DNA from 3 places in the Pseudoalteromonas sp. 1_2015MBL_MicDiv genome. Region 3 is predicted to be linked to each of the others. Evidence: predicted binding sites of a transcription regulator. Region 3 holds the regulator's gene; each other region holds the start of a gene.
What was found. The regulator sigma-54, encoded in region 3, starts transcription at its own class of promoters, with help from an activator protein. The targets are predictions, from matches to a motif close to GTTGGCACGNNNNTNGNNT.
Positions count from the first base shown of each region.

Region 1: the regulator sigma-54 is predicted to act here: its motif matches at 1,667-1,685, upstream of AOR04_RS19440 (hemerythrin domain-containing protein).
Region 2: the regulator sigma-54 is predicted to act here: its motif matches at 1,561-1,579, upstream of AOR04_RS15595 (BON domain-containing protein).

Region 1 covers NZ_CP012738.1:424,217-427,499, forward strand. Annotated here, with positions in the region: gene AOR04_RS19430 (TonB-dependent receptor) at 1-277, opposite strand, end outside; gene AOR04_RS19435 (hypothetical protein) at 695-1,108, shown strand; gene AOR04_RS19440 (hemerythrin domain-containing protein) at 1,202-1,627, opposite strand; gene AOR04_RS19445 (hypothetical protein) at 1,959-2,213, shown strand; gene AOR04_RS19450 (hypothetical protein) at 2,273-2,527, shown strand; partial or broken gene AOR04_RS21940 (DUF6500 family protein) at 2,557-2,776, shown strand; gene AOR04_RS19460 (tetratricopeptide repeat-containing diguanylate cyclase) at 2,813-3,283, opposite strand, start outside.
Region 2 covers NZ_CP012737.1:3,462,094-3,465,376, forward strand. Annotated here, with positions in the region: gene AOR04_RS15580 (hypothetical protein) at 1-186, opposite strand, end outside; tRNA gene AOR04_RS15585 (tRNA-Ile) at 380-456, opposite strand; gene AOR04_RS15590 (YqaE/Pmp3 family membrane protein) at 736-894, opposite strand; gene AOR04_RS15595 (BON domain-containing protein) at 959-1,525, opposite strand; gene AOR04_RS15600 (LiaF domain-containing protein) at 1,842-2,507, shown strand; gene AOR04_RS15605 (VOC family protein) at 2,829-3,245, opposite strand.
Region 3 covers NZ_CP012737.1:3,192,750-3,196,032, forward strand. Annotated here, with positions in the region: gene lptB (LPS export ABC transporter ATP-binding protein) at 1-616, shown strand, start outside; gene AOR04_RS14295 (RNA polymerase factor sigma-54) at 686-2,185, shown strand; gene hpf (ribosome hibernation promoting factor) at 2,212-2,499, shown strand; gene ptsN (PTS IIA-like nitrogen regulatory protein PtsN) at 2,504-2,956, shown strand; gene rapZ (RNase adapter RapZ) at 2,976-3,283, shown strand, end outside.

The DNA.
Region 1 (3,283 bases), on a different replicon from region 3:
GTACGTCTTGTAAAGTCGTAATATTGAGTTGTTCTATTAACTCGCTTGAAATTGGTGTTACTGATCGGGCTATATCTCGTAGAGCTAAGTTGTCGCCAAAAGGGCCGTCTACAGTGGCATTTTTAACCGAAAGACCTTGAGATCTAATAACTTGGCCTGCCACCTCAATACGCTCAATTGCGCCTTCTTTTGCTGTTTTTGATTCTTCGGCTGCAAAAGCATTAAGTGGTGTATTTAATATGGTGGCTAGGGAAAGTGCTAAATATGCGTGTTTCAAACGTTTTCTCTCTACGGTTAAAATGTTGTTGGCGATAAAGACCGAAAGGATTAAAAATAACTTTCAGTAAAATTTTGATTCTTTTTGTTTTTTAGAACATAACAAAACAGATGCATTATAAAGATGGTAATTAAGTAGTATTGTTTTATTAGTTGATAAAATATTAATACAGCGATTGTACTAGACTGAATGTAAATATATGCTTTTAATAGAATTTTTAATTATAGACTACTTTCAACCTGCTAACATTTTAAAAGAGTTAACTTTTATGCAGCATTTTTAAATTACTTAAATAAGCTTCACTTTTAGTACTGCATGGCTTAACTAATGAATTTAATTAAAAATTTTTGAAATAAAAAATAACTTATACGGTCTAGGTTACTTCTACGTTTATTAATATTCATTTAAGGAAATTTTATGACAGGTTCAATGAATTCTGATGTGCAAAACCGTTTGCAGTGGTCACTTTTATCTTTGCGTTTAGGCGTGTTTATTGTAATGGTTATGTGGACATTCGATAAGTTTGTTAATCCTGGGCATAGCGCACGTATTTTTGAACATTTTTACGGTATTAGTGGCTCTACAGATATAGTGGCTTACATTATTGGTGCGGTGCAGTTAGTGCTTGTTTTAGCATTTTTAGCAGGTATTAAAAAGCGCATTACTTATGGTGTGATTTTTGTGATGCATGGTTTGTCTACGCTTTCATCTTATAACCAATACATTGATGGCTTCAACAACTTATTATTCTTCACTGCATGGCCAATGTGGGCTGCGTGTTTTGCACTTTACTTATTACGCGACCAAGACGTGAAATTTACTGTAAAGTAATAAAGTACATGCAAAAAAATTGGTTATAAGCCATAAGGCTTATAACCAATAAGTACACAGGGAGTGTGTGGAAGTCGGTTTGCGTGTTTACAACTAATGCATAGCGTCGTTGTATTGCTCAGCAAGGCTCTCTTTTTGCCCTTCGGTAAGTGCTTTACCCGCTAATTGAAACACTTCGTGTTCTTCTTCACTTAAATGATGATGTACCAAATGGTGTAGCTTTTTAGCTGCAACTAACCATGCAGACGAGCTCATTTCGGTATCTTCAAGTTGTTCAATTAATTCATCAATTTCGTGATGTTCAGCTACGCTGTGGCGCGCTTTTTCATGAGTTAAGTCATCAAACATAAGTGGGTTATAAAAGTAACGTTCTTCAAATTTTGCGTGATTTTCTAATTCTGTTTTTAGCTCATCCATTAGCGTGTGGCGCTGCTCTGTGTCGCCGTGTGTTTGAATAAGCGCATCTACCAATTCTCGTTGTTTGTCATGGTCATGACGTAGTGCTTCAAAAATATTCATAACTAGTCCTTTTACAATTTATTTGCTTATATCATTAACTAGCAAACTAAATGCCAAATATTAAGTTATTGTAATTTAATAAATTTAATTTAATTTTTTATTCTTTGGCTGCGATCACTGTAAATTTTACAGTGATATGAATGCAATAATTTCAGGCTTTCGCGCAGTTCAATTATAAAAGTGAGTATAAATTCCTACAGAACCTTACAAATATTTACTGGTTGTTTATTTTATTGCAGTGATAAAGTGTCAGTGTTATTTGGGTACAACCTATATATTACTCTCACACATAAATGCAGGTAGCACGTTAACTTAATAGGATAGTTTAAGGATGAACATAAAAAGCCCCGTCGCCGCATTATTGCTGTGCGCTTTACTGAGTGCATGTAGTTCAGCCCCGCGTTCTGACCCTAACTTATGCATTGAAGAGGCTGAAATGGTTGATCGAAATGGCGCTCAAACAAGCTCACAGGTTTACAATCAATGCATTAGCGCACAAATTAAAAAGGATGAAAAAAATAACACTTTTTTTGATGCCATCGGTACGTTCTTTTTTGAATTTTTTGTAATGGTGGTAGAAAAGTAAATAGGCTAACTTGCAACTGTAATTTAAAGTAAATAAGTTGCGTAAAAATAGGATTAGTTATGAAGCAATTATTGATAGCAATTCCACTTTTTTTATTACTAAGCGCTTGTGCGGCGAAGCCTTACGCAGGCTCGGCAAAATGTATGGAACAAGCAGATATTGCATACGAAACCGATACACTTAAAAATGAGACACTAGATAATGAATGCAAAGCTGCAAAAGTAAATACGCCTAATAAAGAGCTTGAGAATCATGGCTTGGTTGATAGAAGCCTTTTACAGCTAATCGTTAGCTTTTTAAATGGCGTATTTTAATAGTAAAAATATAATTAAATAAGGTATGTATGAGGGAAGAACTAAGAGCAAAAATAATTACCGTATGCGATAAAAAAAATAGCAGTTAAAGGAGAAAATGTAGGGCTTTCTTTTTATGCATTTTTTGCCAATAAAAACGACGATCCAGAGCTACTTATGGAAGCTGCTACTTGGTGGATACACACCCATAAATTAGATCATTTTGTAAAAGCACATAAAATTAAACAAATGGTTTTAGACGAACTTTAGTCAAGTAAGTGAGCCAATACTTTTAGCTGTGTTTATTTAATCAACTACGACTTGGTTTCTTCCGTTTTCTTTTGCTTTATAAAGTAATTTATCTGCATGCTTAATAAGAATATCTAGTGTGCTTTTTAAAGGGCTACTTACAGAGGCTCCTGCACTAAAAGTGATTTTTATATCTGTAGGAAAGTCTTCTATATTACTGCAATGCTCGGCGAAGCTAATGGCGAGTCGGTTAAATATATCGCGAATTATTCGTTCATCAGCCGTATTTAGTGCAAATAACCATTCTTCGCCGCCGTAACGGCCAAACTGATGATCATCACAGAGTGTTTCTCTTGCAGCTTTTGCAAAGGCAATAAGAACTAAATCGCCAACATCGTGACCAAATTGGTCGTTAACTTTTTTAAAGTAGTCTAAGTCAACAATTGCTATCGTCATTTTACCTTCACCAAGTTTTGCTTCTGCTGCGCGCATTATTCCTCTGCGATTAGGGCAATTTGTTAGGTAATC
Region 2 (3,283 bases), 270 kb from region 3:
TTGTGCCGTCAACCACACTCGCGGAATCTTACCGGCCCTAATAACCAACGGAGACCATAACCCTTGCTCTGATTTTATAATATGAGAAACGTTCTTTAAGTAGTTACTACATAAAACAAGCTCTTCATATAATCCAAGATCATAATATGAAAGATTAATTTCAGACATTTCTTTTGAGATATCCACTATCGGCCCCTTTCCATTTAAGTATAAAAACCATTGGATTACAGATATATGAAATCCTATGGTTTTAACTTCTAAAATATTAAAATTTAAATTAAGCTGGCACGACTTGCAATAGGGAATGCATACGAAATACAATTAAAGTAGCACAGGGTAATTTCGGTTAGTAGGTATTTACTTGGAAAGTTTGTAAAAGTGGTGGCCCCTCCCAGACTCGAACTGGGGACCTAACGATTATGAGTCGTGTGCTCTAACCAACTGAGCTAAGGGGCCAACTTTTATATAACTGCTAGGCAGTTAATTTTTGAAGCGTTCAGTCACAGAGCGACTAAAGCGGGTTGCAGTATAAAAACTTTTTGGGGGCTTGTCACTACTAAAAACCTTTATTTTAACAATCAGTAAGCTAACTGCTTAAATAGTAATCTTTTATGAGGGAGTAATGTGTAAAAATGAGGAATTTAAGAGAAGGGATTCATGCAAGCCAATTAAAAGTGCCTATTTAAGCTGTATTTAAAATTGACTTACACAACTAATAATACAAATAACACAACGTTACTTTTTAGCAATAATATAAATGGCGTGTATTAACCCTGGGAAATAACCTAGCAGTGTTAATAAAATATTTAACCAAAAATGCATACCTAAGCCTACTTGCAAAAATACACCTAGTGGCGGTAATAAAACTGACAATATTATACGAATGATATCCATAACTTAACTCCTTTAAAATTAAAAAACAAAAAGCCCAGATTCACTGGGCTTTGAGTATAGTGCATTATTCAGCAACGATAGATAATTTATCTACCACGTCGCGCACATCTTCAGCATTTTTGGCAATTTTAACCGCTAGCTGTTTTTCAGCTTCAGATTCTACAGAACCGTTTAGAGTTACAATACCGTTATCGGTATCAACATCGATGTCTGTACCACCAACTTCTGAGTCAAATAGGAAGCGTGTTGTGATTACGGTGGTGATTTTAGCGTCTGTTAGGTCGTTATCACCATCATCCATCATGTCTTTGTCTGTGTTTTTGGTATCCATGTTTTTTACAACAGTCAGGCTGTTTTCAACATCGGATACGCCATCTAGGCTAAGTACAAGTTCTTCTGCTAACTCTTTTTCAATTTCGCTATCAACTTTACCTGTAAGTACTACCTTGCCATTTTTTACATCAGTGTTAATGTCAAAGTTGTTTAGATTAGTGTTCATAAGTAGCACTGTTTCTGCCTTACCATCAATCCAAGCATCTTTACTTTCGTTTTCCCAGCTGTTTGCTTGGGCACTCATAGCCGTAGTACCAAGAACTAAAGCCGCGATAATAGATTTGTTAAATGTTTTCATAATCTTTCTCCTTTTGATTAAAGACACTTTAACTAATGCGAACTTTAGGCCAACTAAATTTAACATTTAAATTCAATGGGTTGGGAATTTAAATCAACTCATTTCATGTTATAGCCGTGTAACTATTTACAGACTCATCGGTAAAACTTTCTCACATTGTGAAAATAGCTAGATAATTGCTGTTTTGGTTAATCTATCGTTAATATAACAAAACTAAAAACAGACTGAAAAATTAAGCCTCTGATAATTATTGAAATTATATTTGGTACGCCGTTTGCTTACTCACTACCAATAGTAAATATAATAAGGAATACCCATGTCTGTAAAAGTTGAAGACCGCCCAATAGAGCAAGTACGCGAACAAGTGATTGATCAATTAATTTATAATTACAGCCATGGCGTTATTTCAGTGGATGCATTTGAAAGACGCTTAGATGAGGCTATGGATGCAAGTAATAATGAAGCTTTGTTAATCCTAGTTGAAGACTTAACACTTAATACCGATCAGCAATATAAAGCAGAAAAACAATCGCAATTTACTCCACATTATAGTGCACAGCAAAACAGCGATGATGATTTTACGCTACGCAGCATTTTGGGTTCTAACGAGCGCAGCGGTCAATGGGTTGTGCCAAAAAATATATACTTAACCAATTTTATGGGCTCTGTAGTGCTTGATTTTACTGATGCCATTTTTACCCATCAAAATGTAACGATTCACGTTAACTGTATTTTTGGTAGCGATGAAATTTATGTACCAGAGCATGTAAATGTAGTCTCTAAAATGTTTTGTATTTTAAGCAGCCTTGAAAACAAGTCGGTATCGCTTAACAAGCGCCAAGGGCCCACTATTCATATTGAAGGTAAAGCAGTAATGGGATCGGTTGAAGTTAAAATAAAACGCACCATAAAAGAGAAGTTTATGAGCTTTGCAAACGAGCTAAAAACACAACTTGGCGTTAATAATAACCGCTCATTATAATTTATCTAGCAGCGCGTTAGAGTCGATTGACCTTTAAGGTCAGATATTGCCTTAATTAGGTGCGTTTAATTGCTGCCCGAGATTTGTAACCTAAATAACCTGAACTCTGGATAATAAATCTATCTCAAGCAACTATTTTCAGTGCTAACTGCAGTCCTAGGTAGAGCCTTTCGTTAGCCTGTGTTTGGCATTTATACGTTGTTATTACCTATTTATAGGGAATAAGCACACCACATAGGTGTGTTCTACTAAAAACCAAACACACGGCTTAAAATTCAACTTCGAAAGATAAATAAGCCTAAGTTACTGCCTGACGTTTTATTATAAATCGTTATTTCGCTCGCTTGGTATATCACTTAAATATTCTACAAACTCTACTTCAAATCCAGCCGGATCGATAAAATAAACATTTTTTCTAAATGGGTTGTCACCGCCTTGTTTATCTATTTTAAAACCAACTTGTTGCAAACGCTTTACTACTGCATCTAAATTTTGGGTAACGTAAGCAAAGTGCGCTAAACCTAATTGATGGCCTGCTAAATCTCGGTTTTCACCTTCACCATGATCGCTCATTGCAATGTATTGTGTGTCATCACCAAAATGCACCCAGCGCCTTGGTTTACCATGCCAAGTGCCCCTACCTTCACTTCGGATTGACCAATAAGGGAATACCGCTTGATAAAATTTAATCATATCCTCAATATTATTAACCACTAAATTGACATGTTCTAAATACATAATGTGTCCTTCTTGATTAAGTATGCAAACACAATAAA
Region 3 (3,283 bases):
TAATGGTGCAGGTAAAACCACAACGTTTTATATGATTGTAGGCCTTGTACCTAGTGATAAAGGCAAGATTTCTATCGACGATAACGATATTACTCTTTTACCTATGCATAGTCGTGCTAGATTAGGCATTGGTTACTTACCCCAAGAATCATCAATTTTTAGAAAGCTTACTGTTTATCAAAACTTAATGGCTATTTTAGAAACACGTAAAGAGCTAAATAAGCAAGCAAGAGAAGACACACTTAACAATTTATTAGATGAATTTAGTATTCAGCACATTCGTGATAGCCAAGGTATGGCATTATCAGGAGGCGAGCGTCGCCGAGTTGAAATAGCGCGAGCACTAGCCGCTGATCCTAAATTTATATTGCTTGATGAGCCTTTTGCTGGTGTTGACCCTATTTCAGTGTTAGATATAAAGAAAATAATAGAACATCTTAAAAATCGTGGTATTGGTGTGTTAATTACCGACCATAATGTAAGAGAAACTCTTGATGTTTGCGAAAAAGCCTACATAGTTTCTCATGGTGAGTTAATTGCATCAGGCACTCCAGAACACGTATTAAACGATAAAACAGTACGTGATGTTTATTTAGGCGAGCAATTTAGGCTGTAACATTTACGCCATGTCTTTAAGCATCTGCTAGTATTAATTATAACAACATAAAAGGATTGTTAGAGATACATGAGGCAATCATTACAGCTGCGCATGGGCCAGCAACTTACAATGACTCCACAGCTGCAACAAGCAATTCGCCTGTTGCAACTCAGTACATTGGATCTCCAGCAAGAAATACAAGAAGCACTCGACAGCAACCCCCTATTAGAGGTTGAAGAGCAAGATTACGCCGAAGATTCTGCTGGTAAAAACGAGCAAAAAGCAGATAACGACGATGTCACTGTTAGCGCAAATGCTGATGATGTTCCGAGCGAATATGAGCAAGACAGTGGTGAAGCACTTGCTAAAGATACGCTAAGTGATGAAATGGCTATGGATGTTAGTTGGGATGAATATATGAGCGCAGCCCCAGCATCATCATCAGGACCAATGCCTGAAGATGAATCTATATACCAAGGCTCCTCAACTGAAACGCTCCATGAATACCTAATGTGGCAACTACAACTGACTCCCTTTAGTCCTACCGATGAAGCGATTGCGATTGCGATTGTTGAAGCCGTCGATGATTCGGGTATTTTAACGCTGAGCTGCGAAGAAATTTTAGAAAGTTTTAATCAAGAGAACGAAGAAGACAACGAAGTTGAACTTGACGAAATAGAAGCTGTTTTAAAAAGAATTCAATTGTTTGACCCTGTTGGTATTGCAGCACGTAGTTTACAAGAATGCTTATGTATTCAGCTGAACCAATACGATAAAGAAACACCCTATATTAATGAAACAAAAATGATTTTAACCGAGCACATTGATCTATTAGCTGCTCGCGACTATCGTACATTAATGAAAAAAACAAAGCTCAAAGAAGAAGAGCTTAAAGAAATAATGACTTTAATACATACTCTTAGCCCAAAACCGGCGGATACTATAGTTAGAGAAGAATCTGAGTATGTAATTCCTGATGTATCGGTGAAAAAAATAAAAGGTCGCTGGGTTGTTGAACTAAACCCAGATAGCATGCCTAAAATCAGAGTCAACAGCCAATATGCAGCAATGTCACGCACCGTTAAATCAAGTGGTGATAGCCAGTTTATTCGCTCGCATCTACAAGAAGCTAAATGGTTTATTAAAAGTTTAGAAAGTAGAAACGATACACTATTAAAAGTAACTAATTGTATTGTTAAGCAACAACAAGGTTTTTTTGAGCATGGCCCAGAAGCCATGAAACCAATGGTTTTAAATGATGTAGCAGAAATGGTCGAAATGCACGAATCAACTATTTCACGCGTAACAACTCAAAAATATATGCATACACCTCGCGGTATTTTTGAGCTTAAATATTTTTTCTCAAGCCATGTAAGTACTGAAAATGGAGGCGAATGCTCATCAACAGCAATACGCGCTCTCATTAAAAAATTAATCGCAGCAGAAAACTCAGCAAAACCATTGAGTGATAGTAAAATTGCAGATATATTAGCTGAGCAAGGAATAAAAGTAGCGAGACGTACAATCGCAAAGTATCGCGAATCTCTAGCTATTCCACCGTCAAATCAGCGAAAAAGTTTGATTTAAGACGCTAAACAAAGAGGGTAATGCTTATGCAACTAAACTTAACTGGTCGTCACGTAGAAGTAACTGATTCATTAAGAGATTATGTAAATACCAAATTTGCGAAGCTAGAAAGACACTCAGATCATATTAATAATGTTCATGTCATTCTTGATATAGAAAAATTAAACCAAAAAGCTGAGGCAACGATTCATGTAAGTGGAGCTGAGTTATTTGCCTCTACTGAACATCAAGATATGTACGCCGCCATTGACTCGCTGATTGACAAGCTCGATCGCCAAGTTATTAAACACAAAGAGAAGCTTGCTCGACACTAATATTATGAAATTAAGTTCACTTATATGCCAGGACTGCAGCAGAGCTGCGGTCCTTTTTAATAGTAAAAAAAGAATTTTAGAGTTCATCAGTCAACTTGCTCATGACAAGCTCCCATATCTTTCTCAACAAGATATTCTCAGCGCCTTAATGAATAGAGAAAAACTGGGAAGCACTGGTATAGGAAGAGGCATTGCAATCCCTCATGGGCGAATGAGCGGCGCAGAAGAGCCCTTAGCACTCGTATTAGTAAGCGAAACACCTATTAATTTTGATGCTATAGATAATCGCCCTGTTGATATATTTGTTGCTCTCATCGTACCTGATGGCGATAACCAGCAGCACTTAAAGACGCTCGCAACGATAGCTGATAAACTAAATAATAAAGATTTTTGTAAACAGTTACGCAGCGCAAAATCAGATACTGAGCTGTATCAAGTTATTGTAGAACAATCGTAATTAACATAATGGGTGATAAATGGAATTAATTATCATAAGTGGCCGTTCCGGTTCTGGAAAATCGGTTGCTTTACGCGTAGTTGAAGATTTAGGTTATTATTGCGTAGATAATATTCCAATTAATCTGCTACCTTCTTTAGTGAGAAGTGTATCTGATAACTACGACAAAATTGCAGTTAGTATTGATGTCCGTAATTTACCAAAAGAGCAAGATGAATTTAACGATATCCTTGAATACTTACCTGGCTTTGCTAAACCGACTCTGTTTTATCTAGACAGTGAGGATCAAACATTAATTAAACGTTTTTCTGAGACTCGCCGTCTACA